One region of the Micromonospora vulcania genome, then DNA from elsewhere that is predicted to be linked to it. Evidence: riboswitches for the same ligand, from Rfam matches in the RefSeq annotation. Region 1 holds a riboswitch; each other region holds the start of a gene.
The links. Region 1 has a riboswitch for cyclic di-AMP ahead of ACFQGL_RS19480 (C40 family peptidase). Riboswitches for the same ligand answer to the same signal wherever they lie in the genome.
Positions count from the first base shown of each region.

Region 2: another riboswitch for cyclic di-AMP. It lies ahead of ACFQGL_RS09025 (C39 family peptidase); the one in region 1 lies ahead of ACFQGL_RS19480 (C40 family peptidase).
Region 3: another riboswitch for cyclic di-AMP. It lies ahead of ACFQGL_RS28100 (coiled-coil domain-containing protein); the one in region 1 lies ahead of ACFQGL_RS19480 (C40 family peptidase).

Region 1 is NZ_JBHSQS010000011.1:52,727-58,361, forward strand. It holds gene ACFQGL_RS19470 (pyridoxamine 5'-phosphate oxidase family protein) at 1-283, opposite strand, end outside; gene dcd (dCTP deaminase) at 383-961, shown strand; gene ACFQGL_RS19480 (C40 family peptidase) at 1,039-2,079, opposite strand; cyclic di-AMP (ydaO/yuaA leader) riboswitch at 2,092-2,224, opposite strand; gene ACFQGL_RS19485 (N-acetylmuramoyl-L-alanine amidase) at 2,458-4,437, shown strand; gene ACFQGL_RS19490 (C40 family peptidase) at 4,497-5,510, opposite strand.
Region 2 is NZ_JBHSQS010000004.1:429,260-441,887, reverse strand. It holds gene ACFQGL_RS09055 (ABC transporter permease) at 1-158, shown strand, start outside; gene ACFQGL_RS09050 (ABC transporter ATP-binding protein) at 151-969, shown strand; gene ACFQGL_RS09045 (D-ribitol-5-phosphate cytidylyltransferase) at 1,116-2,633, shown strand; gene ACFQGL_RS09040 (CDP-glycerol glycerophosphotransferase family protein) at 2,659-4,329, shown strand; gene ACFQGL_RS09035 (alpha/beta fold hydrolase) at 4,334-5,080, opposite strand; gene ACFQGL_RS09030 (hypothetical protein) at 5,218-6,267, shown strand; gene ACFQGL_RS09025 (C39 family peptidase) at 6,338-7,186, opposite strand; cyclic di-AMP (ydaO/yuaA leader) riboswitch at 7,418-7,561, opposite strand; gene ACFQGL_RS09020 (hypothetical protein) at 7,847-8,626, opposite strand; gene ACFQGL_RS09015 (hypothetical protein) at 8,767-9,246, opposite strand; gene ACFQGL_RS09010 (acyltransferase family protein) at 9,338-10,561, opposite strand; gene ACFQGL_RS09005 (glycosyltransferase family 2 protein) at 10,816-12,018, shown strand; gene pseI (pseudaminic acid synthase) at 12,152-12,628, shown strand, end outside.
Region 3 is NZ_JBHSQS010000027.1:15,338-27,965, reverse strand. It holds gene ACFQGL_RS28110 (helix-turn-helix transcriptional regulator) at 1-187, opposite strand, end outside; gene ACFQGL_RS28105 (carbonic anhydrase) at 388-1,107, shown strand; gene ACFQGL_RS28100 (coiled-coil domain-containing protein) at 1,161-2,180, opposite strand; cyclic di-AMP (ydaO/yuaA leader) riboswitch at 2,185-2,315, opposite strand; gene ACFQGL_RS28095 (metal-sensitive transcriptional regulator) at 2,913-3,209, opposite strand; gene ACFQGL_RS28090 (heavy-metal-associated domain-containing protein) at 3,363-3,572, shown strand; gene ACFQGL_RS28085 (hypothetical protein) at 3,586-4,563, shown strand; gene ACFQGL_RS28080 (heavy metal translocating P-type ATPase) at 4,576-6,840, shown strand; gene ACFQGL_RS28075 (CsbD family protein) at 6,921-7,094, shown strand; gene ACFQGL_RS28070 (ArsR/SmtB family transcription factor) at 7,248-7,595, shown strand; gene ACFQGL_RS28065 (hypothetical protein) at 7,592-7,861, shown strand; gene ACFQGL_RS28060 (alpha/beta hydrolase) at 8,012-9,547, shown strand; gene ACFQGL_RS28055 (RNA polymerase sigma factor) at 9,634-10,887, opposite strand; gene ACFQGL_RS28050 (YciI family protein) at 10,884-11,240, opposite strand; gene ACFQGL_RS28045 (DUF2786 domain-containing protein) at 11,386-12,628, opposite strand, start outside.

The DNA of each region.
Region 1 (5,635 bases):
GGGCGTGACCTGCCACGTACGCCTCGTCGTCGCTCTCCTCCGGTGGGAACGAGTGCAGCGCGTAACGGCCGTCGCGTTCGAGGTCGCGGCGCTTGGGCGAGTCGATGATGAAGCAGAAGAGACCCTCGTCGGTGATCACCGGGGAGACCGGGTGCACCCGGGGACCGCCGTCGGCGCGGACCGTGGCCAGATAGCCGAAGCCCGGCCCGTACTGCTGAAGAAGAACGCGGATCCCGTCGGCGAGGCGGGGCTCGTCGGCGGCGAAATCGGACCAGGAAGCCATGCGAGCATTCTATCGAACAAATGTACGAGCAGCGACCTCGGCGCGCTGGTCACCGGCACCGAATCCGGTAGTTGCCGCTGACGCCGCTATGGTGGTCCGATGCTGCTCTCCGACCGCGACCTGGTCTCCGAGATCAAGGCCGGCACGCTGGGCCTGGAGCCGTTCGAGCCCACCCTGGTCCAACCGTCCAGCATTGACGTACGGCTCGACCGGCTGTTCCGGGTCTTCAACAACCATCTCTACACACACATCGACCCGGCCATGCAGCAGGACGACCTGACCTCGGCGGTCGAGGTGCCCGACGGCGAGCCGTTCGTGCTGCACCCGGGGGAGTTCGTGCTCGCCTCGACGCTGGAGGTGATCTCGCTCGGCGACCAGCTCGCGGGCCGACTCGAGGGCAAGTCGAGCCTGGGCCGACTCGGGCTGCTCACCCACTCCACCGCCGGCTTCATCGACCCGGGCTTCTCCGGCCACGTGACGCTGGAGCTGTCCAATGTGGCGAACCTGCCGATCACCCTCTGGCCGGGCATGAAGATCGGGCAGCTCTGCATCTTCCGACTCTCCTCACCGGCCGAGCACCCGTACGGCTCGATGGTCTACGGCTCGCGGTACCAGGGGCAGCGCGGGCCGACTCCGAGCCGCTCCTGGCAGCACTGGCGCACCTGGCCCACCCGGTAATCGACTCGTCGTGTGTTAAAAAGGGGCCCTTTCTCTACCGCAGGCGGTAGGAAGGGCCCCTTCCTTACATCTCAGGCTCAGCCGGGGCGGCCGTAGCTGTGGATCGGGCCGTCGTCGACCTTCTTCATCTTCACGGGTTGGCCCGCCTGCGAGGCGTGCACCACCCAGCCACCGCCGACGTACATGCCGACGTGGTGGATGTCGCTGTAGTAGAAGACCAGGTCACCGGGGCGCAGGTTGGCCCTGCTGACGTCCTTGGTCACCCGGCTCTGCTGGGCCGCGTTGTGCGGGAGTGACACCCCGGCCTTGGCCCAGGCGGCCAGCATCAGCCCGGAGCAGTCGTACGAGTTCGGGCCCTCGGCGCCCCACACGTAGGGCTTGCCGATCTGCGCGCAGGCGAACTTGACCGCCACGCCGGCGGCACCGCCGGGGTAGCTGCCCGGGCAGGGCGCCGGACGCAGTGAGCCGCCGCCGCCGTTGCCGTACACCTTGAGGCGCAGCTTCTGCAGCTTGTCGATCTCCTCGTTGATCTGCTTCTTCTTCGCCGCCAGCTGGGCCTCGGTGACGGTCAGCTGGGCGACCATCTCGTCCAGCGGCGCCTTCTGCCGGGCCAGCTCGTCGCGCAGGTCGGCGACCTCGCGTACGTCCTGCTGCTGGTTGTGCGCGAACCGGTCGAGCATCTCGAGCTGCCCGACCACCTCGCCGGGCGACTGGCTGCCCAGGACGGCGTTGACGGTGGCGACGTTCTCGCCCTTGTAGGCGCGGACGGCCAGGGCGCTGACCTTGTCCATCGCGGCGTCGACCTGGCGCTCCAGCGGGGTGATCCGGGCGGCCAGCGCGTCGGCCTGCCTGCGCTTGCCGGCCAGGTCGGCGCGCGTGGCGTTGTGCCGTTCGATGATCGGTTCGAGCTTGTTCCAGTCGGCGTCGATCTGGCGCTCGATCTCGGCGACGGACGGGTCGGCGTGGGCCGCCGTGGCGCTGCCGGTCAGAACGACGGCGACGCCGACCAGCGCGGCGAGGGCGGTGGTGAAACGGGACCAGCGTGGGCGCGGCACAGTCGCCGTCGGGCCGGCTGACGCCGGCCGCTCGGACGACGGCCGCGGGGCATGGTGTGCCACCGGGCTCCGTACTCCTTCTTCCTGACCGCCTACCGGGTTAGCTGACGGGTTCGGGCGGGAAGTGGGCGCCCTACCGCAGGTGCGGATTCACCCCGAGAAACCTGGGTCCCCGGTTCGCTCGGAAGCGACTCGGCGGTGTCGGTCCGTTACCGCCCGGGGTGGGCGGACCTGCTATCGGCCCGACGAATGACCAGAGTAGAGACGGCTGTTACCGATCCGCAACCCGTGCGGCCGTGACACTCCGTATCGATTGGAAGAAGTTACGCACGGTACGCGAAGAAATTCTTCCGATTGCTTCGATAGATGGAAAGGTATTGACGCGAGCTCCGAGCGGCGCGAAGGTGACCTCACCTTGACCCGTCAGATATAGGGGGTTCGATGCACCATTCAACCCTGCCGACCGGCCGGCGTGCGCTGCTCGCCACCGTGGTCGCCGCCGCGATCACGGTGCCGATACCCGCCGGCCAGGCCGCCGCCGCACCGACCGTCGACCGGCAGCAGCAGTATGCCGCCGCGGCAGCCGAGTACGGCGTACCGACCGACGTGCTGCTCGGCGTCTCCTACCTGGAGTCGCGCTGGGACAGCAACGCCGGCACACCGAGCACCGGCGCCGGCTACGGTCCGATGCACCTGACCGATGCCCGACAGGTGACCGCCCGGTCCGAGGGCGTCCACCACGACGCCGGCACCGAGGACCCGCGCGGTGACGACGCACGGCCCGCGCCGGCCCTCGCTCCGCGGCCGGCCGAGGACAACGCTCCGCCCGCCGCAGCGTTGCAGACCGTGGACGCCGCCGCCGAGCTGACCGGTGCCACCCCCGAGGCGCTGCGCAGCGACGTGGGCGTGAACATCCGGGGCGGGGCGGCGCTGCTGGCCTCGTACCAACGGGAGCTTGGCGCCCCGGTCGGCGCCGGCACCGACCCGGCCACCTGGTACGGCGCGGTGGCCCGCTACGGCGGCGCGGACACCGCGGACGCCGCGGCGGCCTTCGCCGACGAGGTCTACACGACCATCGGCACCGGCGAGTCCCGGGTGACCGACGACGGCCAGCGGATCACGCTGCCGGCGCGCGCGGTGCAACCGGAGCGTTCCTGGCTGGACCGGCTGGGCCTGCGCCGACTCGCCCGCCCGGACGGGCTGGAGTGCCCCCGCACCATCTCCTGCGAGTGGATCCCGGCGCCGTACGCGGCGTTCGGCGACGGTGACTACGGCAACCACGACCTCTCCGACCGGCCCGCCCGGCAGAAGATCGAGTACATCGTCATCCACGACACCGAGGCGAGCTGGGCGACCACCCTGAAGCTCGTCCAGGACCCGACCTACGTGAGCTGGCACTACTCGCTGCGCTCGGTGGACGGGCACGTCGCCCAGCACGTGAAGACCAAGGACGTCGCCTGGCACGCCGGCAACTGGTTCGTCAACGCCAAGTCGGTGGGGCTGGAGCACGAGGGCTTCGCCGCGGAGGGCACCTGGTACACCGAGGCGATGTACCGGACCTCGGCGAAGCTGGTCCGGCACCTCGCGCTGCGGCTGGGCATCCCGCTGGACCGACAGCACATCATCGGCCACGACAACGTGCCCGGGACCATCGCCGCGAACGTACGCGGGATGCACTGGGACACCGGCCCGTACTGGGACTGGACGCACTACTTCGAGCTGCTGCACGCGCCGCGGCTGGACACCGGCACCCCGGCCACCGGGCTGGTCCGGATCGACCCGGACTTCGCCACCAACCAGCCGGCGTTCACCGGATGCGTCACCGCCGGTGTGCCGTGCCCGCCGCGCGGCTCGTCAGCGGTGATCCTGCGTAGCGCGCCGGCCGCGGACGCACCTCTGGTCAACGACATCGCGCTGCGCCCGGACGGCACCCCGAACACGATGGCCGTCTCGGACCATGGCGCACGGGCCTCCGCCGGGCAGACGTACGCGCTCGCCGGGCGCCAGGGCGACTGGACGGCGATCTGGTACCTCGGCCAGAAGGCCTGGTTCCACAATCCGGCGTCCGCGCCGACCGCCAGTTGGACTGTCGGCGTGGTGGCCACCCCGAAGCCGGGACGGGCCACCATCCCGGTGTACGGGCGGGCGTACCCGGAGCAGGCCGCGTACCCGGCCGGAGTGCCCTACCAGACGATCTCGCCGCTGCAGTACACGCTCGCCGCCGGGCAGCGGTACGCCGTCGGGGCGGTGCTGGCCGGCGAGTACTACCGGGCCACCACGTTCGACGGCTCCTCGCCGGGCGACTGGACGGTCATCCGGGGCCAGAACCGTTACGCGCAGATCCAGTTCGGCCACCGCATCATGTACGTCGACCTCGCCGACGTGCAGCTCCTGCCGTCCCCGGTGGGCGCACCCCGCTGAACAACGAACGACGAGGGCCCCCGGTCGTCCGACCGGGGGCCCTCGTGGCGTCTGCTGGATCAGCCGGGTCTGCGGAACCCGGCGACCGGCATGTAGTTGATGCTGGCCACCTGCACCGGCTTACCGGCGCGTGGCGCGTGCACCATCTTGTCGTTGCCGAGGTACAGGCCGACATGGTGCAGGTCGCTGAAGAAGAAGACCAGGTCACCGGGGCGGGCATCGGCCCGCGAGATGGCCTTGCCCTCGTGCCACTGGTCGCCCGTGTGGTGGGTGAGGCTGATCCCGGCTGCCTTGTAGGCGTACTGGGTCAGGCCCGAGCAGTCGAACGAGTTCGGGCCGGTGGCGCCCCAGACGTACGGATCGCCGACCTGCTGGCAGGCGGTCTTGATCGCCTTCTGGGCGGCCGCGTTGACCACGCCGTTGATGGTCGGGCAGCCCTCGGTCTTGACCGTGGTCTTCGGCAGGGCCGCCTCGAGCCGCTTGATCTCGGCGTCGATCTGCTTTTTCTTGGCCGCCAGATCGTTCTGCTGCTTGGTCTGGGTGACGATCAGCGCGTCCAGCTTCTGCTTCTGGCCGTCGTACTTGGCCCGTACGGCCAGCACGCCCTCGACCTCCTTGCGCTCCTGCGCGGCAAGCCGGTCGAGAACGGTGAGCTGCTCGGTGAGCGTGTCCGGCTTGGCGCTGACCAGCAGCGCGCCGATGTCGTGCGACGGCCCGGAGATGTAGTAGCGGGACGCCAGGTCACCGACCCGGTTCAACGCCAGCTGGCTCTGCAGTGCCAACGGCTCGATCTTCTTTTGCAGGTCTCCCGACTTCTTCCGGTTGACCTTCAGCTGCGCCCGCACCTTGTTGTACTGCTCGATGGTGGGCTCCAACTGCTCCCACTGCTTGTCGATCTGCGCTTCGATCTCGTCGACCGAGGGCGCGGCCTGCACCGGCGCGGTGAGCATCCCGGCACCGACCGCCGCGGCAGCGGCCAGGACGAGCAGACGCTGGGCGACCCGACGGAGACCGCCTGATCGAGCGGACAATCCTGGGGCGTGACGATGAGGGGGCATGGTTGCCACCGGCACCGACTCCTTTGCAACCGACCGCCGGGCGCCTCGCGGGAGGGAAGGGCACGAGGCAGACGACCTACAGCGGTCGGTGCCTCACATTAGGGAAGCGCCGGAAAGGAATCAAGGCGAGCGCCGTCACC
Region 2 (12,628 bases), on a different contig from region 1:
ACATCGAGCTGGCCCGGTACGCCCTGCTGGAGCAGGCACCGCTGCTCAACGAGTCGTTGACCCGACTCTGGCTGGTGGCCGTGGGCTGGGCGCTGGTCGCCGGGATCGGTGGTTACATCTACTTCTGGCGCGGCGAACAGGAGTACGGCCGTGGTTGATTATCTGCAGGCCGCCGACGAGGCGACCGTTCCCCTGCCGGTGGCACCGGAACGGATCCCGACCGTGGTGGTGGACGACGCGCACATCATCTACCGGGTGCACCAGGGCGCCGGCGGCGGCACCACTCCGGTGGCCGCGCTACGTCGGCTGGTCAAGCGCACCTCCGCGCCGAACGTACGGGAGGTGCACGCGATCAAGGGCGTCTCGTTCACCGCGTACCGGGGCGAGGCGATCGGGCTGATCGGCACGAACGGCTCAGGGAAGTCCACCATCCTGCGGGCCATCGCCGGCCTGTTGCCGGTCAACCGGGGCGCGATCCACACCCAGGGGCAGCCCTCGCTGCTGGGCGTGAACGCGGCGCTGCTCAACGATCTCTCGGGCGAGCGCAACGTCACCCTCGGCTGCCTGGCGATGGGGATGCATCCCGACGAGGTGGCCCAGCAGGCCGCCGGGATCATCGACTTCTCCGGGATCAACGAGCGGGGTGACTTCGCCAGCCTGCCGATGCGGACCTACTCCTCCGGGATGGCCGCCCGGCTGCGCTTCTCGATCGCCGCGGCGAAGAAGCACGACGTGCTGCTGATCGACGAGGCGTTGGCGACCGGCGACAAGGGCTTCCGCAAGCGCAGCGAGCAGCGGGTGCGGGAGCTGCGCGAGGGGGCCGGGACGGTGTTCCTGGTCAGCCACCAGCTCTCCTCGGTACGGGACACCTGCGAGCGGACGATCTGGTTGGAATCCGGCGTTCTGCGGATGGACGGCCCCACGGATGAGGTCATCCGGGCATATGAGGCCTACGCGAACAGCAAGTAGAGTGCCGGCGAACCTCCGGCATCGACACGGCGCCATGGACCGCGTCGCCCGCGTTGGGGCGGCGCGGTTCGCGCGTTAAGGTTCATTCCGTCGCCGCTCGGGCGGAACCTTCCGTTCACGTATCCCTGAGAGTGAGGATCCGGCACATGACGCAGGACCAGACCACTGGCCCGGACGCCGCACCGGAGACCCCGGCACCGTGGCGTCCCTCGCGGACGGTGGCCGTGGTGCTGGCCGGCGGCACAGGGACCCGGCTGGGCCTCGGCATCCCGAAGCAGCTGCTGAAGATCGCCGGCAAGCCGATCATCGAGCACACCCTGGCGGTCTTCGAGGCAGCGCCGGAGATCGACGAGATCATCGTGCTGATGGCGACCGGGCACGTCGAGGACGCCCGGCAGATCGTCGAGAAGGCCGGCCTGCGCAAGGTCACCAAGGTGATCGAGGGCGGCGACACGCGTAACGCGACCACCCGGATCGCGCTGGACGCCGTCGGCCCGGCGGACTGCAACATCCTCTTCCACGACGCGGTACGCCCGCTGCTCAGCGGCCGGATCGTGCGCGAGTGCGTGAACGCGCTCTGGACCTACGCCGCGGTGGACGTGGCCATCCCGTCCGCCGACACGATCATCCAGTTGGACGAGAACGACTGCATCACCGACATCCCGGTCCGCTCCCGGCTGCGCCGCGGGCAGACCCCGCAGGCGTTCCGCTCCCCCACGATTCGAGAGGCGTACCGGATCGCCGAGGGTGACCCGGCGTTCGCCGCCACCGACGACTGCGGTGTGGTGCTGCGCTACCTGCCCGGCACCCCGATCAAGGTGATCGACGGCTCGGACGAGAACATCAAGGTCACCCACCCGGTCGACGTGCACCTGGCGGACAAGCTCTTCCAGCTCGCCGCTGCGCAGGCGCCCCGGCTGACCGACCACCGCAGCTACTCCGAGGAGCTGACCGGCCGCACCATCGTGGTGTTCGGCGGCAGCTACGGCATCGGCCACGAGCTGACCGAGCTGGCCCGGCGCTACGGCGCCCAGGTCTTCCCGGTCAGTCGCTCCACCACCGGCACCCACGTCGAGCGCGCCGAGGACGTCGAGGCCGCGCTGAAGGCCGCCTTCGAGGCCACCGGCCGGATCGACCACGTGGTGGTCACCGCCGGGATCCTGGAGAAGGGCGCCCTCGCCGAGATGGACGAGGCGACGATGGACCGGCTGCTCCAGGTCAACTTCGTCGGCCCGGTGACCATCGCCCGGCAGTCCCTGCCGTACCTGCAGCAGACCAAGGGCCAGCTGCTGCTCTACACCTCCAGCTCGTACACCCGGGGGCGGGCCCGCTACGCGCTCTACTCGGCCACCAAGGCCGCCCTGGTCAACCTCACCCAGGCGCTGGCCGACGAGTGGGCCGAGGTCGGCGTACGGGTCAACTGCATCAACCCGGAGCGGACCGCGACCCCGATGCGCACCCGGGCATTCGGCGAGGAGCCGGAGCACACGCTGCTCGCCGCCGAAGCCGTGGCCCAGTCGTCGCTGGACGTGCTGATCTCCGACCTGACCGGCCAGGTGATCGACGTACGCCGGGCACCCGGCGACGGGCCCACGCCGACCGTGCCGACCCAGGCCAGCCCGGGTCTGCTCGAGGCGCCGGCCGGCGCGACCTCCGCGAACTGACGCCAACGGCGGCGAACGGAGCGACATGCGTGGTGACCTGGTCCGAAAGCTGGCCGCCCGGGGCCTGAGCGCCGGCCTGGCCGTGCTGACCTTCGTCGTACTGGCGCTGACCGGTGCCACCGGTTGGGGGCTGGCGCTGGCCATCGCCGCGCTGGCCGCCGCGGCGGCGGAACGCCGGGTCCGGGCCGGCGCGGACACCGTCGCCGAGACCGCGCTGATCGGCGCGGCGATCCTGGTCGGGTACGAACGGCGGCTCGACGCCGGGTTCTCCCTGGCGTTGGCCGGCACCGCGTTGGTCCTGCTCGGGCTGGTGCTGCTGGTGGGGCCGCTGCGCACCGCCGGCAACCTGGAGATGCGGGCCGCCAACCTGCCGGTACGGTCCTGGACTCCGCTGATCGCCGACCAGCTCGGCGCGGCCCTGCTCGGGCTGCTCGCCGTGGTGACCCTGGCCGCGGCGCTGGCCCTGCCGGCCGCGGTGGCACTGGTCGCCAGTCTGCTGGTCGCCGCCGGCGCCGGGGTGGTCGCGGTGGACCTGGCCCGGCGGCGATTCCGGCCGGCCACCGAGGGTTCGGCGGTGGCCCGTGCGCTGCGACGGCAGCAGCCGGAGTTCCTGCTCTACTTCTCCGCGCCGCCCGGCTCTGAATACCAGGTCACCATGTGGCTGCCGTACCTGCGGCGGATCGGCCGGCCGTTCCTGGTCGTGGTGCGCGAGCCGGAGTTCCTGGCGCCGATCGCCGCCGCCACCGACGCCCCGGTGGTCTACTGCCCCACCCTCCGTGCCCTGGACGAGGTGCTGGTGCCGAGCCTGCGGGTGGCGTTCTACGTCAACCACGGGGCGAAGAACAGCCACTGCATCCGGTTCACCCAGCTCACCCACGTGCAGCTGCACCACGGCGACAGCGACAAGGCGCCGAGCGCCAACCCGGTGTCGGGGATCTTCGACCGGATCTTCGTGGCCGGTCCGGCGGCGATCGACCGGTACACCCGAGCCGGGGTGCGGATCCCGGCCGAGAAGTTCGTCGTGGTGGGCCGCCCGCAGGTCGAGTCGATCAAGGTGCGTCCGGAACCGGAGCACGGGTTGGCGCACCCGACGGTGCTCTACACCCCGACCTGGACCGGGCACCACGCCGACGCCGACTACTGCTCGCTGCCGGTGGCCGAGGAGCTGCTGCGGCGGCTGCTGGAGCGCGATGCCACGGTGATCCTGCGGGCGCACCCGTACACCGCGCAGAACCCGGCCTCGGCCCGGCAGCTGGGGCGACTCACCGAGCTGCTGGTCGCCGATCACGCCCGCACCGGCCGGCTGCACGTGTGCGGCACGGCGGCCCGGGAGCTGACGTTGACCGAGTGCGTCAACCGCTCCGACGCGCTGGTCTCCGACGTGTCCGGAGTGATCTCGGATTACCTCTACTCCGGCAAGCCGTACGCGGTCACCGACATGGGCGACGATGGTGCCGAGTTCACGGGGCACTTCCCGCTGGCCGCGTCGGGCTACGTGCTGCGCCGCGACATGTCGAACGTGGACGAGGTGCTGACCGCGCTCCTGGACACCGACCCGCTGGCCGCGGAGCGCTGGGCCACCCGCCGACGTTACCTGGGTGACTTCCCGGCCGACGCGTACGCCGAGGCGTTCCTGACCGCCGCCCGGCGGGAGCTGGAGCCCGCGAAGACGATGGCCGCGTCCGCGTCGGTGTAAGGGCTCAGCGGTACGCGTCCAGCAGTGCCAGCACCGCCGCCGGGTCCTCGACGTGTGCGTTGTGCCCGAGCCCCGGCAGCGTCGCGACCGGTACGCCGAACTCCTTGAGCTGCGCGTCGGTCACCATCGGGTCGTGCTCGCCGCGGGCCAGCACCACCGGCACGTCGGTCGCCGCCAGCAGTGCGGCCAGGTCGGGCTCACCGACGGCGAACGCGTTCGCGTCCATCGCCAGTCGCCACCGGCCGTCGACCTCCCGCAGCCCGGCGTCCACCACCGGATGGTCCGCCGGGATCAGGCCGGTGAGCCCGGCGACCCGCAGGTAGCGGCGGGCGGCCTCGGTACGGCTGGCGAACCAGCTCACCGGGCGGTCGGCGAGCTCGGCGGCACGAGCCAGCTCGGCGGGCGTCCAGACCGCCTTGATTCCCAGCCCGACGACCGCGTCCACCGGTGTCCCGACGGCGCGGGCGGCCAACGCCAGGCCGACCACCCCGCCCAGCGAGTGCCCGAGCACGACGATCCGGTCGTCGGCGGCCAGACCGCTCGCGATCCGCTCGGCGAACCCGCCGAAGGAGTACGACGGCAGCGGGGCCGACCAGCCGTGCCCGGCGAGGTCCGGCGCCAGCCACCGCCCGGGCCAGTGCTGCTCCAACAGTGGCGCCCAGGGCAACCAGATGTCCCCGGTCGCCCCCATCCCGTGCAGCAGCAGCAGGACGGGCCGACGGCCGGTACGGGCATCCGATTCATCCACCACGGCCGCAGTCTCCCACGGTTCGCGGGCCGGTACGAGGATCACCGACGGGGACGACGTACCGACAAAGATCCACTGTAGAGTTCGCCGCCTGGCGGGCCGATCCGGCCCGTCGGTCCCGGAGCGGAGAGGAGCCCGACATGCTCACAAGGCATCGATCAGTACTGGTGGCGGCCCTGGCGGCCGTCGCGGTCGGCACAGCGCCCGGCGCTCCGGCGCTCGCAACGGCGTCGAACGTGCCCACGCCGACCCTCGGCACCGACGCGGTCGTGGCGGCCGACCGGGTCCTGCGGGTCTACAACAACAACATCGAGAACCTGGTGCTGAACAACGCCGACGGGACGTGCACCCGGGTCTCCGGGCCGGACCACCTGACCTCGATGCTGGTGGACGACAACGGCAGCAAGGGCACTGCCGGCGTGGTGGCGCCCGACATCCTGATCGTGCAGCAGGTGCGCGGGACCGGCCAGGCCGAGGCGTACGCCGACCAACTGTCGGCCAAGTTCGGCTACCCGGCGGGCACGTACGGGGCGATCGTGGCGTGGAGTGACCCGGAGCCGTGGGGCGGCACGCACAAGTGCAGCTCCCAGTCGCTCGGTGACCTGAAAAAGAAGCAGACCAACGGGATCATCTGGAACACCAGGACGCTCAACCTCGCCGCTGGCGACGTCTCGAAGTACTGGAGCGCGGGCTGGCTCAAGCCGGGCACGGCGTACGCCAACGGAGCCGGGTGCACGCTCTACAAGCCGCCGAACAGCGACCCGGACAGCACCGACTACTACAAGTGGAAGCGGACCAGCGCCATCGCGGCCCGGTTCACCATCAAGGCGACCGGCACCAGCGTGTTCGCCGCGACCATGCACCTGCCCCAGGAGAACCGGCAGAACGCGTGTGCCGGCGACGGCGACACCGGGATCGCCAACTCCGGCATCCACCTCGGCGCGGACGCCACCAGCCTGCTGAACGCGTCCACGATCCGCATCGTGGGGATCGACGCGAACCGTACGGGCATCGCGCCGAGCACCCTGAGCGGCTACGGCATGACCGGCTACGGTTCCGCCGCCACCAGCGGCTCCAGCAAGATCGATTATCTCTTCGTGAAGGGCGGCGTGCAGCCGTCCAGCATCGGCCACACGATCAGCGGGACGAAGTCGAACCACCTCGCCCTGTACGGCTTCATCAGCTACTGACCGTACCGACACGGACGCCGCGGGCGCCGGCCCCTCGTGGGGGACGGCGCCCGCGGCGGCTACGCCCGGATCAGGCGGAGTATCCCCGAGTGGCGATCCAGTTGGCCAGATCGATCGTGGTGATCCAGTACGCCGGGTCGGCCGGGTTCGCCGAGTCGGCGATCCGCACGGTCCGCCCGTTGTCCTTGTAACCCACCACGGCGATGTAGTGCCCGCCGCCGTACGAGTGCCAGCCGCCGTCGGTGTCGGTGGCGTCGCCGACGACGTTGGCCACCACTCCGCGACCGTCGGTGATCGCCTTGACCACGTCAGCCTGGAGCCGGTCCATCTGGGCCGGGCTCGGCGAACCGGCGAACATCCGGGTCTGGTACGGGTTGCCCTTGACCTCGGCGTTGAGAACCCGGGTGGTGTCCTCGGCCGAGTTGGTGCCCATCTCGGTGGTGCCCAGCTCGGCGCCCAACTCCTCCTGGGTGCGGTCGATGCCGGTGGCGCTCAGCGCGTTGCGGGTGGCCGCCGGGCCGCAGTTGTAGTACGTGTTCTGCGCCTGGTAGTCGTAGTCGAGCACCTTGGTCGCGGGGGGCTTCGGCGGTGCCGGCTTGCGGGTCAGGTCCGGGTTGCTGGTGGCCTTGGCGGCGGGCGACGCGGCGCTGGTGGCCGGAGCGGCGGTGGTCGGCGCGGCGCTGGCCGAGGGGGACGCCACGCGTGCCTCGCTGCGGGACGCGGCGGTGTCGCTGCGCATCTCGGCGACCGTGGTCGCGGTGCGCTGGGCGGCGGGGGCGTCGTCGGTGCCGGCGAGCAGGGCGCCGGTGGTGGTCGCGATCGCGAGGGCCGCGGCGGAGGCGGCGACGATCTGGTACGGGCGCTCGGTGGCGAGGCGGCGGAGCTGACGCTGCAGGGTGTGCTTCACGGGGTCCTCCACGGATCGGGGGGAGAGCGGCGCACCGGGCGGATTCGGTATCCGGGCAGGCGCCAGCGCGCAGACCGTGGTCCGCGCGGGGTGAACCGCTCAGGGGAACGCCCGGCTCGGCCGGGCGGGAAGGGCGGCGACCCGGAGGTCAGCTCACCGTCACCGGGCGAATAAGCGGGGGCACCGCGGTGCCGTGAAGGCGGGGGAACAACCAAGGGGTGGAGAGGTGCTGCACGAGGATGGAACTCCTTCCGACACCGCCTACCGGGTTAGCTGACGGATTCGGGCGGGAAGATCGCCCTACCGCGGGCCGGTGGCTCGCGGATTCACCCCGGACTTAACTGTTGGGTCCCCGGTTCGTGGATCACGATTGAGCGGGTCGGCGCGGCGTCGCCTCTTGCGATCGGTTACCGCACCGGACGCGCCGACACTACTGGCCACTTCGAGCCCTGCCAAGCCCGCTCCACCTGCGTAAACCTGAATTGGTACGACAATTTCTGCGCGTATTGCCGCTGACGCGACTCGATGGGACAACCGGTTACGGCAGCGCCTACGGGCGATAACCGGACAGGCCGTCGACAACACCGACGTATTCGCGGGAACAATCGCGCCGATCGTGCCGCCCGCCCGATTTCCGCCGCGTGTGACCGGGCTCACCCACTGATCGGAGGATCAGCCCACCCGGGCCGGTCGCCAACGCGCCACGGCGGCCGGCCGGAACGCCGCGGTCACCACCCGGCGCACCAGCAGCGGGCTCGGCCGCGACCGCGCCACAGCCGCGTACGCCTCCTCGGCGAGGGTGCGGGCCGACTCGGCGGCCAGTTCCGCGTCCCGCCATGCCATCTGTTCCCGCTCGGCGGCGGCCAGGTAGGCGGCACGCCGGCCGTCCCGGATCGCCCGGCTCAGCAGCGCCTCCTGCTCGACCGGGTGCCGGCGGGCGTCCCAGCCGTGCCGGTGGCCGAACACGTCGCCGAGTTGCCGCATGGACAGCTCGCCGCGCCAGTGCGCCGCCATCGCGGCCTGGTGCAGGTAGCGCTCCCGGGCGGCGTACTCGGCGGGGGTACGCGGGGTACGCGGGGTGGGCAACGCGGCGGCGCCGGCGAACCGGCGGGCGGCGGTGTCCGCCTCGTCGTACTCGGCCCACGCCCGTTCCGCCTGCTCCTGGGCGGTCAGCCACTCGGTACGCCGGCGGTGGGCGGTCTGCACCGCGCCGCCCGCGGCCACGGCCACCTCCTCGGCGTACCGGCGCAGGTCGGCGGCCTCGGCGGCGGCGGACTCGGCCAGGTCCCGGGCGGTTGGCACGGCCGGGGCCGGGTCGGGAGCAGGCCGGTCCCGTTCCGGGCGGGCGACCAGCACGGCGAGCACGGTCAGCGCCAGCAGGAACAGGGCCGACCAGATGGCGGCGGCCTGCGGTACCTCGGTCAGGAACTGGTAGAAGACGACGGTCTCCATGGTCGGCACCTCGGGGAGAGAGCGATGCGATGGGGAGCCGCACCGGCCGCACGAGCCGTGGCGGGCCACGGATGGGCGGGCGGTGGGGTGCGGAGCTGTTGGGTCGACAGGCGCGGCGGCGGGAGACTCGTCCCGGGTGTTCAGCGCCGCCCTGGTGGGGCCCTGGGCGCGCGGCTGGCCGGACCGTCGACGCGGGGTAGTCGGTCGGCCCCGGCCGTACCCATCGGGGTCACGCCGGCCGGGTGGACGGGGACCGCGCTCTCGCCGCCGGGCGACGCCGGCTGCGGGTCGGTCGACCACGCGGGGCCGACCCCCTCGGCGACGCTGTCAACGGCGACCCGGACGGTGTACGTGGCAGCGTCCGCCCAGACGGTCTGCGCGGCGGCGTCAACCCGGACGGCGTGCGCGGCGGCGTCCGCCCGGACGGACCAGGACGACGGCGCGAGCTGCTCGGCGGCGAACGCCGGTGGGACCGCGGCTGGAACCGACGACGCGGTGGCGGTGGCGGGCGACGCGCCGGCACCGAGGGCGAGGGCCGCGACGACGGCGAGGCTGGTCAGCATCCGCGTCGCCCAACGCGCTACCCACCACAGCGGACAGGTGAGCGCGACCGGGAGCATCTCCACACGCTACCGCCGACACCCACCGGACGCATCGGCGCCGGGCGTGTCGGTTCGCGGCACGCCGACCGTGCTGACCAGGGTGGACGGTTCAGCGCGAGTCGGCGTACGTCGATCGCTCGCCGGCCTGGCCGACCCGGGACCCGGCCCCGGCGGCCTCGGGCACGGCGGCCTCGGGCACGGCGGCCTCGGGCACAGCGGCCTCGGGTGCGGTGCGTTGGCGGGGGACGGCCGGGCGGCGTGGGGCGAGTCGGCGCATCAGCGGGGTCTCGACGTAGCGGTGCAGCAGCCCGGCCAGGACCAGGTTCACCACCAGGAAGCCGAGCACCACGACCGGGCCGCGCCAGCCACCGAAGCCGGTACCCCAGTCCCCGGTCCAGCGCAGCACCGAGATCATCACCAGCACGTGCACGAGGTAGAAGGCGAACGAGACCTCGCCGAGCCAGATCAGTGGGCGGGACCGCCACGGCGAGCGCAGCCCCCGCACGTCAGCGTTCGCCGCGGCGGTGATCACCAGGAGGTACGCCACCGCGAGCAGGGTGGTCCACAGCTCGGCGCGAATCCACTGCACGGAGGCCACCCAGGTGGCCACGAAGATGATGCCGGCGCCGGCCAGCCCGGGGCCGCGCCACCGGCCTCGGAGCATCAGCTCGGCCGCCACCGCGCCCAGCCAGAATTCCAGTGACCGCGCCGGTGGGAAGATCTGGGTGAACCACCAGCGGCTGACCTCCGGCACCAGTTGCTGGGCCGGCCAGAGCGCGAGGATCAGCAGCGGCATCGCGACGAGCAGCGCCCAGAGCAGCGCCGGCCGGGCCCGACGGAGCAACGGCAGCACCAGCGGCAGGCAGAGGTAGAAGAAGAACTCGCAGGACAACGACCAGCTCACCGTGTTGATGCTGTAGAACCACCCGGGCCGGGGGTCCCAGGCCTGCAGCAGGAGCAGGTTCTCCAGTGCGGCGGCCGGCAGGACCGGATCGGCGAACCACCAGGCGACCAGCAGCGCCGCCGCCCACAGCACCAGGTGGTTCGGATAGATCTTGGCGACCCGCCGCCGCCAGAAGGTCCGTCGGGAGTCGCCGGGGCGGGCCGACCAGACCAGCACGAAGCCGCTGAGCACGAAGAAGAACTGCACCCCGGACAGGCCGAGGGCGAACATCTGGTCGATCACGGCCTTGTAGTCCGGCTCGGCGATGATCCGCATGGTGGCGGCGTGGAAGCCGAAGACCAGCAACGCGGCGATCCAGCGCAGCCCGGTCAACGAGGGCAGTCGGGGGGCGGCGGGCGCGGGCCGGACGGTCGAAGGGGCGCTGGTCATGCCGGGGTCCCGACGCTCCGCAGGGTCACCAGCACGTGCGTATCCTCCTCGGCGCGGCTGCGGGCTGCGCGGCGGCGAAGCCCACGACGGCCCCGAAGGGCCGCACCGGGGCACCCTACCGGGTCACTAACGGGTGAACCGGACGTGTCCGACGACCGTCGTTAACCTTCCGCTGGGCGGGAGTTCAGAGACTCCACCTTCCTCGGCCACGTCAGGTTCCGGGGCCGGCCACCCGGATCGTTGAAGGTGGCGACGTGGTCAATGAGCCGACGCACGCACCGCTGCTGAGCATCGTCGTGCCCGTGTACGGCGTCGAGGCGTACCTGTACCAGTGCCTCGAGTCGATCCGGGCCGACATTCCGGCCGGCGAGGCGGACGCGGTCGAGCTGATCGCGGTCGACGACGCCTCCCCCGACGGCTGCGGTGCCATGCTGCGCTCGTACGCCGCCGGTCGGGACGGGGTCCGCGTCGTGCACCTGAGCTCGAACGTGGGCCTGGGCCTGGCCCGCAACGCCGGCCTCGACGTGGCCACCGGCCGGTACGTCTGGTTCGTCGACAGCGACGACTGGCTGCCGCCGGGCACCATCGCGGCGGTGCTCGACCGACTGCGTCAGCACCAGCCCGACCTGCTGATGCTGGACCACCTGCGAGTGCACGAGGACGGCCGCCGCGAGATCGACGCGAGCAGCCACCTGCTGCGCGGGATCTCCGGGGTGGCCCGGTTGGCCGACCAGCCACAGCTCCTGCGCGTGCAGCACACCGCGTGGAACAAGGTGGTCCGCCGGGCCTTCCTGGACGAGCTGGAGCTGCGGTTCTACCCGGGCTGGTACGAGGACATCCCGTTCAGCCACCCCCTGTTGATCGGCGCGGAGAAGATCTCGGTGCTGGACCGGGTCTGCTACCTCTACCGGCAGGGCCGGCAGGGCGCGATCACCTCCACCCGCAGCGGCCGGCACTTCGACGCGTTCGACCAGTACGAGCGGCTGATGGACTGGGTCCGCCGGCGGCACCCGGACGAGCGGTTGCAGGCCGAGCTGTTCGAGCTGATGATCAGCCACTACCTGGTGGTGGTCGGCAACGACGACCGGTTGCACCCGCACCTGCGCCGGGCGTTCTTCCACCGGGTCGCCGAGCACTACCGCCGCTACCTGCCCACCGGTGGCTATCCCCTACCGCCGGGCGTGGGCGGGCTCAAGCACCGGCTGGTCGGGCGCGGTGACTACCTGGCGTACTCCGCGCTGCGGCAGGCGCACCGGGTCGCGGGTCGGCTGCGCCGCCCGGGTGCCGGGGGGCCGGCCGACGACGGCGCCCGGTCGGATTCGGCCGACGGGGAAGCCGATCGAGAGGCGGACACCGCCACCGCGGCGTGGAGCGGCATCGGGCCCGCCGTCGACGACGCATCATTGACGGTCTCGGCGGCTCGGCCCGACGCGCTGGCGGGGCGCCGCCTGCCGTGATCTTCCCCATCGCACACCACGCCGGGAGCCGGGTCGGTTCCCGGCGCCCTGGTTTTCCAGGTCGTCCGCCCACCGGGTGGACGACGACAGCACCACCGCACTCCGGTGCGGGCGTACCTGAGCAGAGGTCGGAATGACGGCGACAATCAAGATCGGACCGCACGCGGTCGGTGCCGGGGAGCGACCCTTCGTGGTCGCCGAGATGTCCGGCAACCACAACGGCGACCTGGACCGGGCGCTCGCCATCGTCGACGCGGTGGCCGAGAGCGGGGCGCACGCGCTCAAGCTCCAGACGTACCGGCCGGACACGATCACGATCGACGTCGACACCCCGGCGTTCCGCATCTCCAGTGGGCACGAGCTGTGGGGCGGGGAGAACCTGTACCGGCTCTACGAGCGGGCACACACCCCGTACGAGTGGCACGCCCCGATCTTCGCGCGGGCCCGTGAGCGCGGTCTGACCGTGTTCTCGTCACCGTTCGACGCGACCGCCGTGGAGCTGCTGGAGTCGCTGGACGCGCCGGCGTACAAGATCGCTTCCTCGGAGCTGGTCGACCTGCCGTTGATCCGGTTGGTGGCCAACACCGGCAAGCCCATGGTGATCTCCACC
Region 3 (12,628 bases), on a different contig from region 1:
CGCCCGCCTCCAGGTCGGCCACGATCGCCTGCGCGGCCCGCTCGGTCACGCCGACCTCGGCCGCGACGTCACGCAGCCGCGCGGTGGGGTCGCGTGCGATGGCCAGCAGAACGTGGCCGTGGTTGGTGAGGAACGTCCAGTTCCGGCCGCCACCGGTGTCGCCTGCCGCCGTCGCCGTGCTCGCCAATGTGGGACCGCCTCTCCGCTTTCCCGCTCTGCCCGGACCGTCGCCGGAGGGGCCGGCCCGGACCAACGTATGAAATCTATATCACGCATATCTTGACGCATGTTGCGGTGCATGTGACGGTGGAGCCCGGGCCAACGCACACCGCAGGCTCGGTTAACGGCCCGTTGAGCAGGCCAAATGCGTGGAGACGAGGTACGGGGATGAATCGTCCCGTCACGCCCGGCGGGCAGCCGGGGCCGCAGCGAGGCGCCGGCCCGGAGTCGACGCCCACCGACCCGGCGCGGGCGTACGCGGAGCTGGCCGCCGGTAACCAGCGGTTCGTCAGCGGTGCCCCGCGCCACCCGAACCAGGACGCCGAGCATCGGGCGGCGGTGGCCGATGGGCAGCACCCGTTCGCGGTGATCGTCGGATGCTCCGACTCCCGGCTGGCCGCCGAGATCATCTTTGACCGGGGGCTGGGTGACCTGTTCGTGGTCCGCACCGCCGGGCACATTGTCGGCCCGGAGGTGCTGGGCAGCGTGGAGTACGCGGTGACGGTGCTCGGTACGCCCCTGGTGGTGGTGCTCGGGCACGACTCGTGCGGTGCGGTGCAGGCAGCCCGGGAGGCGGCCACCACCGGCACCGCTCCCCGGGGGCACCTGCGCGCGGTCGTCGACGCCGTGCTGCCCAGCCTGCGCCGGGCCGCCTCCGAGGGGGTGGACGACATCGACGGCATCGTCGACATCCACATCGCACAGACCGTCGAGACGCTGCTCGACCAGTCGCCGGTGTTGGCTGCCGAGGTGGCGCAGGGGCGGTGCGCGGTTGTCGGGGTGTCCTACCGGCTCGCCGCCGGAGTGGTGCGTCCGGTGGCCTCCGTGCCGGCCGGTGCCGCGACGCTCGACGTACCCGCCGACCCGGCCGCGCCCGCCGCGGCCTGACGCGACGAGGGCCGCCCCGCACGGTGCGGGACGGCCCTCGACGCGTGTGCGGGTCAGAGCAGCGACATGTGTACGTGGTCGGTGTGGTTCGACGGCCCGCTGTACGACTTCCAGCCGGTCGCCGGGAACCAGATCTGCCGGTTCCAGATCACGTAGTAGATGCCGAGCCGGTCGGCGTTGCGGATCAGGAACGCGGCGACGTTGTTGCCGTACGTCCGGGTGTCCTCGTTGTGCCACGGGGCGAAGCCGCTCTTCTGCAGCGACCAGTCGCAGGCGCGGCCCTTCGGGTGCTCCCACGGACCGCCGGAGCGGTAGCAGCCGACGAACCGGTTGAAGCCGGCCCGCTTGACCTCCTTGTAGGCGTGCAACGTGCGCGGGGTGATGCAGCCCGAGGTGGTGGGGTCCTTCGCGCTGCACGACTCGGACTTCCAGTCCCCGTCGGCGGTGCGGCCTGGACCGATCCGGGCGACCGGTGAGGTGGCCGCCACCAGGCCACCGGTGAAGCCCTTCCCACCGACCAGGGCGAGCGCCTTGTCCGCGTCACGCTTCTGCTTGGCCATCAGTGCGGCCTGCTTCTGCTGCTCGCGGACCTCCGCATCGAGGGCAAGCTTGGCCTGCTCGGCGCGGGCCTTCACGGCGTTGACCTCGGCGAGCTTCTTCTCGTTGACCATGTTCATCTCGTCGAGCGTCGCCGCCCGCTGGACGAACGAGTCGGGGGCGTCGCTCTCCAACAGCATCGCGATGGCGCCGATCCGCCCCGTTCGGTACGACTGGGCGGCGATCTGCCCGACCTGCGGGGCCAGCGCGTCGAGGTCGGCCTTGGCCCGGTCGACCTCCCGCGCCAGATCCGCCTGCCGCGCCTTCGACTTGTCCAGCTTGGACTTCGCCGCGGAATAGTCGCGGTTGGTCTTCTCGATGACGTCGGTGAGCAGTTGAGGCTCGCCGTCCTCCTCGTGCCCGGACGGTGTGGGCGTCGCCGGGGCGGCATGTGCCGGGAGGGGGCCGGCGAGCACGGTCAATGCGGCAATCACGGCCACCGCGGGTGTCATCCAGCGGCGTAGGGGTGCCGTCACAATGTTCCCTTCCGTCGACCGCCGACCGGGTTAGCTGACGGGTTCGGGGCGGAAGTGGCCCCTACCGCTGACGCGGATTCACCCCACGTACCTGGGTTCCCGGCTCGCCGGTTGGCGATTGGGCGGTGGCACCGCAGGCGCCGCTGCGCGCCTTCCTCGGTAACCGGCAGCGAGGTTACCCGAGAGTCGACCGGCTGAGCTACGTCCCGATGCCCACCAAAAGCGTCATTTCGCCATGGCGCTGAGTGACCAGTGATGCGGTTCTCAGGGCGGACGCCCCACCTGGTCACGCTGAGGAGTGTCACCATGCCGTTTCCGTGCTCCTGTTCCGCTCTGGCCACTGGTCGGTGGCGGTGGCTAGGGGTGCGGTCCGCGCCCGGATCGGGTCGGGTCGATCCGGGCGCGGGTGTGGTCGGAACCCGATGCGCGACTCCCAACGATCCGGTGCGGGATACGTGCCGGCGGGCCGCTCGGTTCACCGCCGCTGCGGGAACGTGCGGGTACGGGAGAGTTGGTTCGCTGGATGGCGACCCCGCGGCTACGGACGGTGAGCGTCCGGCCCGGTCGGCCGGAGTCGACGCCGCGCTGCGGCGGCGCCGGTGTCCACTGCGCAGGCGGAGCGGGGTCCGGAGGGCCATCGTCGCAAATGCTAACCAGCCGGACCGGTGGTTGCAGGGCGTGGCGGAGTGTCGGATAGGCGGGCCGCCGACGCGGCGGCGGACGGGCGGGCGGTCAGCCGCGCTTCATCAGCCGACCGACCGCCGCCATCATCTCGGTGGCCATCTCGTCGGCCCGACCCTCGGCCGCTCCCTCGTGCATGCAGTGCCGGGCGTGCCCGTCGAGCAGGCCCAACGCCACCTTGTCCAGGGCGGCCTGGATCGCGGAGATCTGGGTGAGCACGTCGATGCAGTAGCGGTCCTCGTCGACCATCTTCTCGATGCCCCGGACCTGCCCCTCCACACGACGGAGCCGCGCGAGCAGCTGGTCCTTGCTGGCGGTGTACCCGCGGATCGGGGTGGGTGCGGTCATGCGGACCAGGATAGCGTACCCCTGGGGGGTATGGTACGGTCCTTTCTTGTCAGATACCCCCACCGGGTACCGGTAACAGGTCAGCGCAGGGATCCGCCTTCTCCTTACCCCTGGGGGGTATAGGCTTCGGAGGCGATGGAGGGAGACGCTCCGATGGTCAACACGACGTACCAGGTGCAGGGCATGACCTGCGGGCACTGCGTCAGCGCGGTCAGCGCCGAGGTGAGTGCCATCGCGGGTGTCCGAGACGTGCAGGTGGACCTGGCCACCGGTCGGGTCACCGTCGGCAGCGACCAGCCGCTGGACGTGGAGTCCGTCCGGGCGGCCGTCGACGAGGCCGGCTACGACCTCGTCGACGGCTGACGAGGGGGCCGACATGAACACGGCGACCAGACTGGGCGGGTTCGCACTCGGTCTCGCGGCGGTCTTCGGCGCGGCGTACGGGATCGGTCGAGTCACCGATGCCGCCACCCCGGTCGCCGAGAGTCGGCACGACGGCGGCACCCATGCGGCGGGCCCAGCCGGCCAGGGCGAGCACGACGAGGCGGCCGATCGGCTCCCGGGTGGTCTGCTGGTCTCCGACCGCGGCTACACCCTCGAACCGGTCGCCACTCTGGCCGGCGAGTTTGCCTTCCGGATCGGCGGCCCGGACGGCCGGCCGGTGACCCGGTACGACGTGGCGCACGACAAGCGGATGCACCTCATCGTCGCCCGACGGGATCTCTCCGGCTTCCGCCACGTGCATCCGGAGCTGGGCCCGGACGGCACCTGGCGGGTCGCCACCCCGTTGGCCGGGCCCGGGCAGTGGCGGGCGTTCGCCGACTTCACACCGACCGGGGCCGAGCCGCTGACCCTCGGCGTGGACGTGACCGTCCCCGGAACGCTGACCGAGCGGCCGTTGCCCGCACCGGCCACCAGCGCCACCGTCGACGGCTACACGGTCACCCTGGCGGGCGCACCGCAGCCCGGCCAGACCTCGTCGCTCACCCTGACCGTCAGCCGCGACGGGCAGCCGGTCACCGACCTGGAGCCCTACCTGGGCGCGTACGGCCACCTGGTGGCGCTGCGTCGGGGCGACCTCGCGTACCTGCACGTGCACCCGGACGGGACGCCGGGCGACGGGCGGACGCCATCCGGCCCCGCCGTCACCTTCTTCGCCGAGGTGCCCTCGGCCGGCAGCTACCGGCTCTACCTGGACTTCCGGCACGGCGGGTCGGTGCACACCGCCGAGTTCACCGTGGTCGCCGGCACCCCGGCGACCACGGCCCCGACGCCCGGCGGCGGCACCACGCCGAGCGCACCCGTACCGACCGGCGGCGCCGACCACGGCACTCCCGGGCACGGGCACGACTGACGGGACGAGACGATGACCACCACCAGCAGACCGCTGCCGGAGGCACCGAACCGCATCGAGCTGGCGATCGGCGGGATGACCTGCGCCGCCTGTGCCGCCCGCGTCGAGAAGAAGCTGAACCGGATGGACGGGGTCAGCGCGACCGTCAACTACGCCACCGAGAAGGCCACCGTCCGGTACGCGGACGGCGTCACGCCGGACGACCTCATCGACACCGTGCAGAAGACCGGCTACACGGCCGCGCTGCCGCCCTCACCGTCCGCCGCCGATCCCGCCGAGCAGCCGGTGGACGCGCTGCGTGGCCCGCGTACCCGGCTCTGGGTCTCGGTGGTCCTCAGCGTGCCGGTGGTCCTGCTGGCCATGGTGCCGGCCTGGCAGTTCGACTACTGGCAGTGGCTGTCGTTGACCCTGGCCGCCCCGGTGGTGGTCTGGGGTGGGCTGCCGTTCCACCGGGCGGCCTGGACCAACCTGCGGCACGGTGCCGCGACCATGGACACTCTCGTGTCGCTCGGCACCCTGGCCGCGTTCGGCTGGTCGCTCTGGGCGCTCTTCCTCGGCGACGCCGGCCTGCCCGGCATGACGCATCCGTTCCGCTTCGACATCACCCGCACCGACGGGGCCGGCAACATCTATCTGGAGGCCGCCGCCGGGGTGACGGTGTTCATCCTGGCCGGTCGCTACTTCGAGGCCCGCTCGAAGCGGACCGCCGGTGCCGCCCTGCGCGCACTGCTCGAACTCGGTGCCAAGGACGTGACGGTGCTGCGCGACGGGGTGGAGACCCGCATCCCGGCGGACCGGCTCGTGGTCGGTGACCGGTTCCTGGTCCGCCCCGGCGAGAAGATCGCCACCGACGGAGTGGTCGACGAGGGCACCTCGGCCGTCGACGCCAGCATGCTCACCGGGGAGTCGGTGCCGGTCGAGGTGGGCCCCGGCGACGGCGTGGTCGGCGCGACGGTCAACGCGGGCGGCCGGCTGGTCGTCACCGCCACCCGGGTCGGCGCGGACACCCAGCTCGCCCGGATGGCCGAGCTGGTCGAGCAGGCGCAGAGCGGTAAGGCCGCGGTGCAGCGGCTGGCGGATCGGATCTCCGGGGTCTTCGTGCCGATCGTCATCACGTTGGCGGTGGGCACCCTCGGCTGGTGGCTCGGCGCCGGCGCCGGGCCGCCCGCCGCGTTCACCGCGGCGGTGGCCGTGCTGATCATCGCGTGCCCGTGCGCGCTCGGCCTGGCCACGCCGACCGCGCTGCTGGTCGGCACCGGTCGAGGCGCACAGCTCGGTGTGCTGATCAAGGGACCGGAGGTGCTGGAGTCGACCCGGCGGGTGGACACCGTGGTGCTGGACAAGACCGGCACCGTGACGACCGGCCGGATGACCCTGGTGGATGTGCTGCCGGCCGTCGGGGAGGATCGCGCGGAACTGCTCCGGCTCGCCGGGGCGGTGGAGGCCGGCTCCGAGCATCCGGTCGCCCGCGCGGTCGCCGCCGGTGCCGCCGAGGCCGGGGCGCTGCCTTCGGTGACCGGGTTCGCCAATGCCGAGGGGCTGGGCGTGACCGGCACGGTCGAGGGGCGGTCGCTGCTGGTCGGCCGGCCTCGGCTGCTGGTCGAGCGTGGCCTCGACGTACCGCCGGAGGTGCAGCGCGCGGTGACCGACGCGCAGGCTGCCGGCCGGACGGCGATCGTCGCCGGCTGGGACGGGCGTGCTCGCGGCGTGCTCGCGGTCGCCGACGTGGTACGGCCCACCAGCCGGGCGGCGGTCGCCCGACTGCGCGCACTGGGGCTCACTCCGGTCCTGTTGACCGGGGACAACGTCACGGTGGCCCGGGCGGTCGCGGCCGAGGTGGGCGTGGACGAGGTGATCGCCGAGGTGCTGCCGGCCGGCAAGGTCGACGTGATCCGACGACTCCAGGCCGAGGGACGGTCGGTGGCGATGGTCGGCGACGGGGTCAACGACGCCCCGGCGCTGGCCCAGGCCGATCTGGGCCTGGCCATGGGCACCGGCACCGACGTGGCGATCGAGGCGTCCGACCTCACCCTGGTCCGGGGCGACCTGGACGCGGCGGTGGACGCCATCCGACTGTCCCGACGCACGCTCGGCATCATCCGGGGCAACCTGTTCTGGGCGTTCGGCTACAACGTGGCGGCCCTGCCGCTGGCAGCCGCCGGGCTGCTCAACCCGATGATCGCCGGTGCCACGATGGCCTTCTCCTCGGTCTTCGTGGTGGCCAACAGCCTGCGCCTGCGTCGGTTCCGCTCGGGCGGCGGTGCCGCCGGGTCGTGACGTCTCGACCCGAAATGGTTGGGCCGGCGGCGGCGGGGGTACTGCTGAGGGCGTAGCAACGCTCGCAATGGAGGTTGGCAATGGGTATCGACGACAAGATCAACAACGCCACCGAGGACGCGGCCGGCAAGCTCAAGGAAGGCGCCGGTCGGGCCACCGACAACGAGCAGCTCGAGGCTGAGGGCCGTACTGACCAGTCCGTGGCCAAGCTCAAGCAGGCCGGCGAGAAGATCAAGGACGCCTTCAAGAGCTGACGTACGACGTACTCCGCACGCCGGGCCGGTGATCGATCACCGGCCCGGCGTGCTGTCTGTCCGACGACCCTGAGATTCCCCTGATTCCGTCTCCGACCCCAGCGCCGCTCGGCCACACCTGCTAACTTCTATTGGCATGTGCAAGGGCTGGTTATGAGCGCCGCACCGCCGCCGACCGGCGACGACCTGGTCCGGGTGCTGGCCACCCTGTCCAACCCGCACCGCTTGCGGGTCGTCGCCGCGCTGGCCCGGGAGCGCGCGTACGTCAGCGGGCTGGCCCGGCAACTGGGCATCAGCCGGGCGCTGTTGCAGGTCCACCTACGGAAGCTGGCGGCGGCCGGGCTGGTCACCGCCCGCCTGGAATTGTCGGAGGACGGAAAGGCCATGAACTACTACGAGGTGGAGCCCTTCGTGCTCACACTCACCCCCGAGGTCATCGCGACCGCGGTCGAGACGCTGACCGCGTCCGACCCGACCGAGCGGCCCGGAGCGACGCGATGAGCGACCACGACTGGACCGAGGTGGTCGGAGCGATCGGCATCTTCGCCCTGCTCATCAGCGTCTTCACGGTGACCATGGTGCAGCTCGCCAAGACCCGGCGGGCCCGGTTCGACGGAGCCCGCTCGGACGACTACCGCCGGCTTGCCGAGACCGCCGCGCAGGCCCAGGCGGAGAACGCCCGCCTGCTGGCGGCGCTGGACGGCCGGCTCGCCGGGATGGAGACCCGGATGGGCACGCTCGAACGCGTCCTGCGCGAGGTCGACTGACGTTCGACCCGAAACTCGACGTCGACTGAAGGTCGACCAGAGACCCCGGGCCGTCGAGCGGCCACTCGACGGCCCGGGTGGAAGCAGCATCACCTCGCCCAGTGGGCGAGTTTCACCGGTAACGCTCCTTCGAGGAGAGGACAGCACCTCATGCTGCGCGTACGCAAATCCACTGCCGGCTGGGCGGTCGCCCTGGCCCTCACGGCCACCGGCCTGACACCGGCGAGCCCGGCCGCCGCACGACCACAGCCGAGCCCGACCATCGACTGGCGGCCCTGCCCCAAGGACGCCACCGCCGAGTGCGGCACCCTGTCGCTGCCGGTCGACTGGGATCGGCCCGAGGGGGAGCGCTTCGACCTGGCGCTCGCCCGCCGGGTCGCCACCGATCCGGCAGCCCGCAAGGGTTCGATGGTGTTCGGCCCCGGCGGGCCGGGCGACAGCGGGGTCGACCGGATCGTGAACGGCAGTTCCCGGTTCAGCGCCGACCTGCGCCGCCGGTTCGACATCGTCAGCTTCGACCCGCGCGGCATCGGCGGCAGTCACCCGGTGGTCTGCTCGCGGGAGCTGCTCGCCCAGCAACCGCAGTTGCTGGCCGACCAGGCCCAGTTCGATGCCACGCTGGCCGGCAACGTGCTGCTGCGGGCCGACTGCCGGGCCCGTACCGGGCCGCTCTACGACCACGTGGACACCATCAGCGCGGCCCGGGACCTGGACGCTATCCGCGCCGCGCTCGGCGAGCGGCAGCTCACCTTCCACGGCAGCTCGTACGGCACCCTGCTCGGCGAGCAGTACGCCGAGCTGTTCCCACACCGGGTCCGGGCCATGGTGCTGGAGGCCGCGGTCGACCACAGCCTAGGCACCCGAGCGCTCCTGGACACCCAGGCCGTCACCTCGGAGGACTCGTTCGACGAGTTCGTCGCCTGGTGCGACCGGTCCACCGCCTGCTCCCTGCACGGGCGGGACTTCCGGGCGATCTGGGAAGAGGCGCGTGCCCGAGCCGAGCGTGGCGTGCTGACCGACCCGGATCGGCCCGGGGTCGTGCTGACCCCGTTCGAGCTCAGCCGGCTCAGCCATCGGTATCTCTACGACACCGTACGGTGGCCGTGGCTGGCCGACTGGATCGGCAAGATGGACGCCCAGGCGGCCGTACCGAGCGTCGGGAAGCCGGTCGCCGCGTCGACGGGCGACGCCAAGCCGGTCGCCGCGTCGACGGGCGACGCCAAGCCGGTCGCCGCGTCGACGGGCGACGCCGTGGCGCCGTACCCCTTCGCGGTCTTCTGCCAGGACTGGAGCCTTCCCGTCCGCGACTACCGGGAGTACGCCGGGCACCTGAGCCGGATGGCCCGGCTCGCGCCCGACCTGCGGTACCCGACGGCGGTGTTCGCCCTCGCGACCTGCCTGGGCACCCCGCAGCCGGTCGCCAACCCGCAGCACCGGTTGCGGGTCCGCACCGACGTGCCGCTGCTGATCGCCGCCACCGTGCACGACCCGGCGAGCGGTTACAACTGGGCCACCAACGTGGCGCGGCAGTTGGGCGAGCACGGCGTGCTGCTCACCTACCAGGGGTGGGGGCACGGCAGCTACACCACGACGCCGTGCGTGACCACGGCGGTGGACAGCTACCTGACCAACCTGGTGGTGCCCCGTCGCGGCACCAGTTGCCCGGCCGTCGAACTACCGAGCTGACCGGCGGCCGGGCACCCGAAGCCCGAGCGCCGCACCCGGTCGCCGCCTGGCAAGGTCCGCGCGGCGACCGGGCCGCCGGCTGACCATCATCGCGGTACGCCCAGCCGGGCGGCCCGCAGTTCCAGGTAACGCTGCTCGGGCAGGCTGGTGCTGCCGCGCGCCGCCGCCAGGTACGCCTCCCGCGCCGGGCCGGGCTCCCCGGCCAGCTCCAGCAGGTGTCCCCGGACGGCGGCGAGCCGGTGGTGCCCGGCGGTGCGCTCGTCGGCGTCCAGCGGCGTGAGCAGGGTCAGCCCCGCACGCGGCCCGTCCACCATGGCCACCGCCACCGCCTGGTTGAGGGTGACCATCGGGTTCGGCGCGATCCGGGCGAGCAGTCGGTAGAGCGCGACGATCTGCGGCCAGTCCGTCGCGGCGGCCGTCGGCGCCTCGGCGTGCACCGCGGCGATCGCCGCCTGGAGCTGGTACGGGCCGGGTGGCGACCAGGTCAACGCCTCGGTGATCAGCGCGATCCCGGCCTCGATGGCTGTCCCGTCCCAGCGGGTGCGGTCCTGCTCGGCCAGCGGCACCAACTCCCCGTCCGGGCCGACCCGGGCCGCCCGGTGCGCGTCGGTGAGCAGCATCAGCGCGAGCAGCCCGGCCACCTCGCCGTCCTCGGGCAGCAGCCCGTGCAGGATGCGGGCCAGTCGGATCGCCTCGCCGGTCAGGTCGGCCCGGTGCAGATCGGGACCGCTGGACGAGGTGTACCCCTCATTGAAGATCAGATAGAGCACCCGGAGCACCGTCCGCAGCCGCTCGTCCCGCTCGCGCGGCGCGGGCATGGTGAACCGGGCGCCGGCGGCCTCGACCCGCTGTTTGGCCCGGCGGATGCGCTGACTCATCGTCGCCTCCGGCACCAGGTGCGCCCGGGCGATCTCGGCGGTGCTCAGACCGCCGACCGCACGCAGGGTGAGCGCGACCTGCGCCGAGGGGGCCAGCGCCGGGTGGCAGCAGAGGAACAGCAGGGTGAGCGTGTCGTCCGCGTCCGGCACCACTGGCTCCGCGTCCGATGGGGGCGCCACCCCGGCGTACGCCGGCTCGCGCAGCGCCACCGCCACCTCGCGGTCCCGGCGGGCGCGTTCGCTGCGCCACTCGTCGGTGAGTCGGCGGGTCGCGACGGTGAGCAGCCAGGCGCGGGGGTTGTCCGGCACGCCCTGCCCGGGCCACTGCGTGGCGGCGGCGAGCAGTGCCTCCTGGACCGCGTCCTCGCACCGGTCGAACTGGCCGTGCCGACGGACCAGCAGGCCGAGGACCTGCGGCGCGAGCGTGCGCAGCAGATCCTCGACCGTCCGGTCGTCGGTCACATCTCCGTCCCGGCCTGATCCATGATCGGGCGGACCTCCATGGCACCGCCGAAGCGCACGTCCGGCCAGCGCGCGGCGATCTCGGCGGCCCGCTGCGGGCTGTCGCAGTCGACGGTCAGGTAACCGGCGAACTGCTCCTTGCTCTCCATGAACGGCCCGTCGACGACCTCCGGGTGGCCGCCGGCGAGCCGGACCGTCAAGGTCTGCGACGGGTTGGCGAGCGCCTGCCCGCCGACCAGTTCGCCGGTCTCGGTCAGCTCCTTCATGATCTCGTCGACCTCGCCGAAGAGGGCGGTGCGCTCCGACTCGGTCAGCTCCTCGGTGAAGCCGGGACGGTTCCAGATCAGCAGCATGTACTTCACGGCGATGCTCCTCGGGTCCTGGTCGCACCCCCGATCGGGGCGCGGCTCACCGGAGGGTCGGAGCGGACCGCCCGTTCCCTACCGCGTTCCCACAGAAAATCGCAGAAATTCCTCGCCGTGGGGGTCCCACGCCGGTTCACTCAGCGCGGGTCGGCCGGCCCGGTACCTGTTTGGGCGGTCGTCCGCGACCGACGTCCAGCGACGCGCGGTCGGCGGCCGAGGTGCCGGACGACCACCCCTCGGCGTCCCGGACGCTGAGCCGGTGTCGGGTGACGCCGGGGAAGAGCGTGTCCAGCCGCTCCTGAACCGCCGCGCCGCGTGCGGCGAGCACCGGCAGCAGCCGCTCCGGCCCGGCCGTCTCGGCAGCCTCCCGGTCCGCCGCATCGGTGGCCGCCCGCAGCCGCTCACCGATGCGCAGCGCGAACGCGTTCAGGAAGGACTCGTCCCAGACACGGGTCCGCCGTCCGGACCCCGGCCGCCGCTCGGCCCGCCCGCGCAGCATCGCGGCGGTGGCCTGGACCAGCAGTGAGGTGTACAGCAACTCCACCGCCACCAGGTCGGCCGGCCAGCCCAGCACGGTGGCGAAACCGAGGTCGTCGGACCAGACCGCCTCGCACCGGTTGGCCGCCGCCACCTCCTGCACCAGCAGCGCCTTCGCCCCCGCGTACGGGGGCTCGGTGCCGAGCCGCACCCCGCCGGGCAGGTCGGTACGCTCGGACCCGATGGACAGCAGCGCCTCGTCGAGGCTGTGCCGGGCGATCAACTCCTGCGCCTTGCCGGTCAGCGCCTCGGCCTCCGCCGGGAAGGTCGTCGACTCGGCCTTGGCCAGCAGCGCCCGGACCCGATCGAGCATCCGGGACCCCGAGCCGCCGCGGGCCGGCTGGCCGACGCTCTCCGCGCCGGTCGTGCCGGGCGGCGGACGCAGCACCGCGATCGGCGGCAGGCTCTCCACCAGCACGAGGGTGTCCACCGCCGCGCGCAGCGCGTCGACCCGGTCCAGCCCTTCCCGGGTGGACCAGCCAGCCAGTACGCCCCGGTCGTCGTCCCACCACACCTCGGCGGTCAGGTCGCGGAGCTGTTCGTCGAACCAGGCCGGGACCGGCGCTGCCTGGTCGCGCCGCTGCGCGGCCATCGCGTCCCGCACCAGCCGGGCCGAGCGGGCACCGAGCCGTCGGGCGGCGAGCCGGTCCAGGTCCACCGGCTGCCAGCCGCGCGGCCAGAGCCGACCCACGCCGCGGACCAGGCGACGCAGCAGCGCCACGTCCACCGCCGCCGTGCCGTCCGCCGCGCCGGTGCCGACCATGAGCCGATCCAGCTGCCGTTCGGCCTGGCGTACGTCGGTGCCGCGCACCGCCGCGAGCGCGTCGGCGACGAGTTCG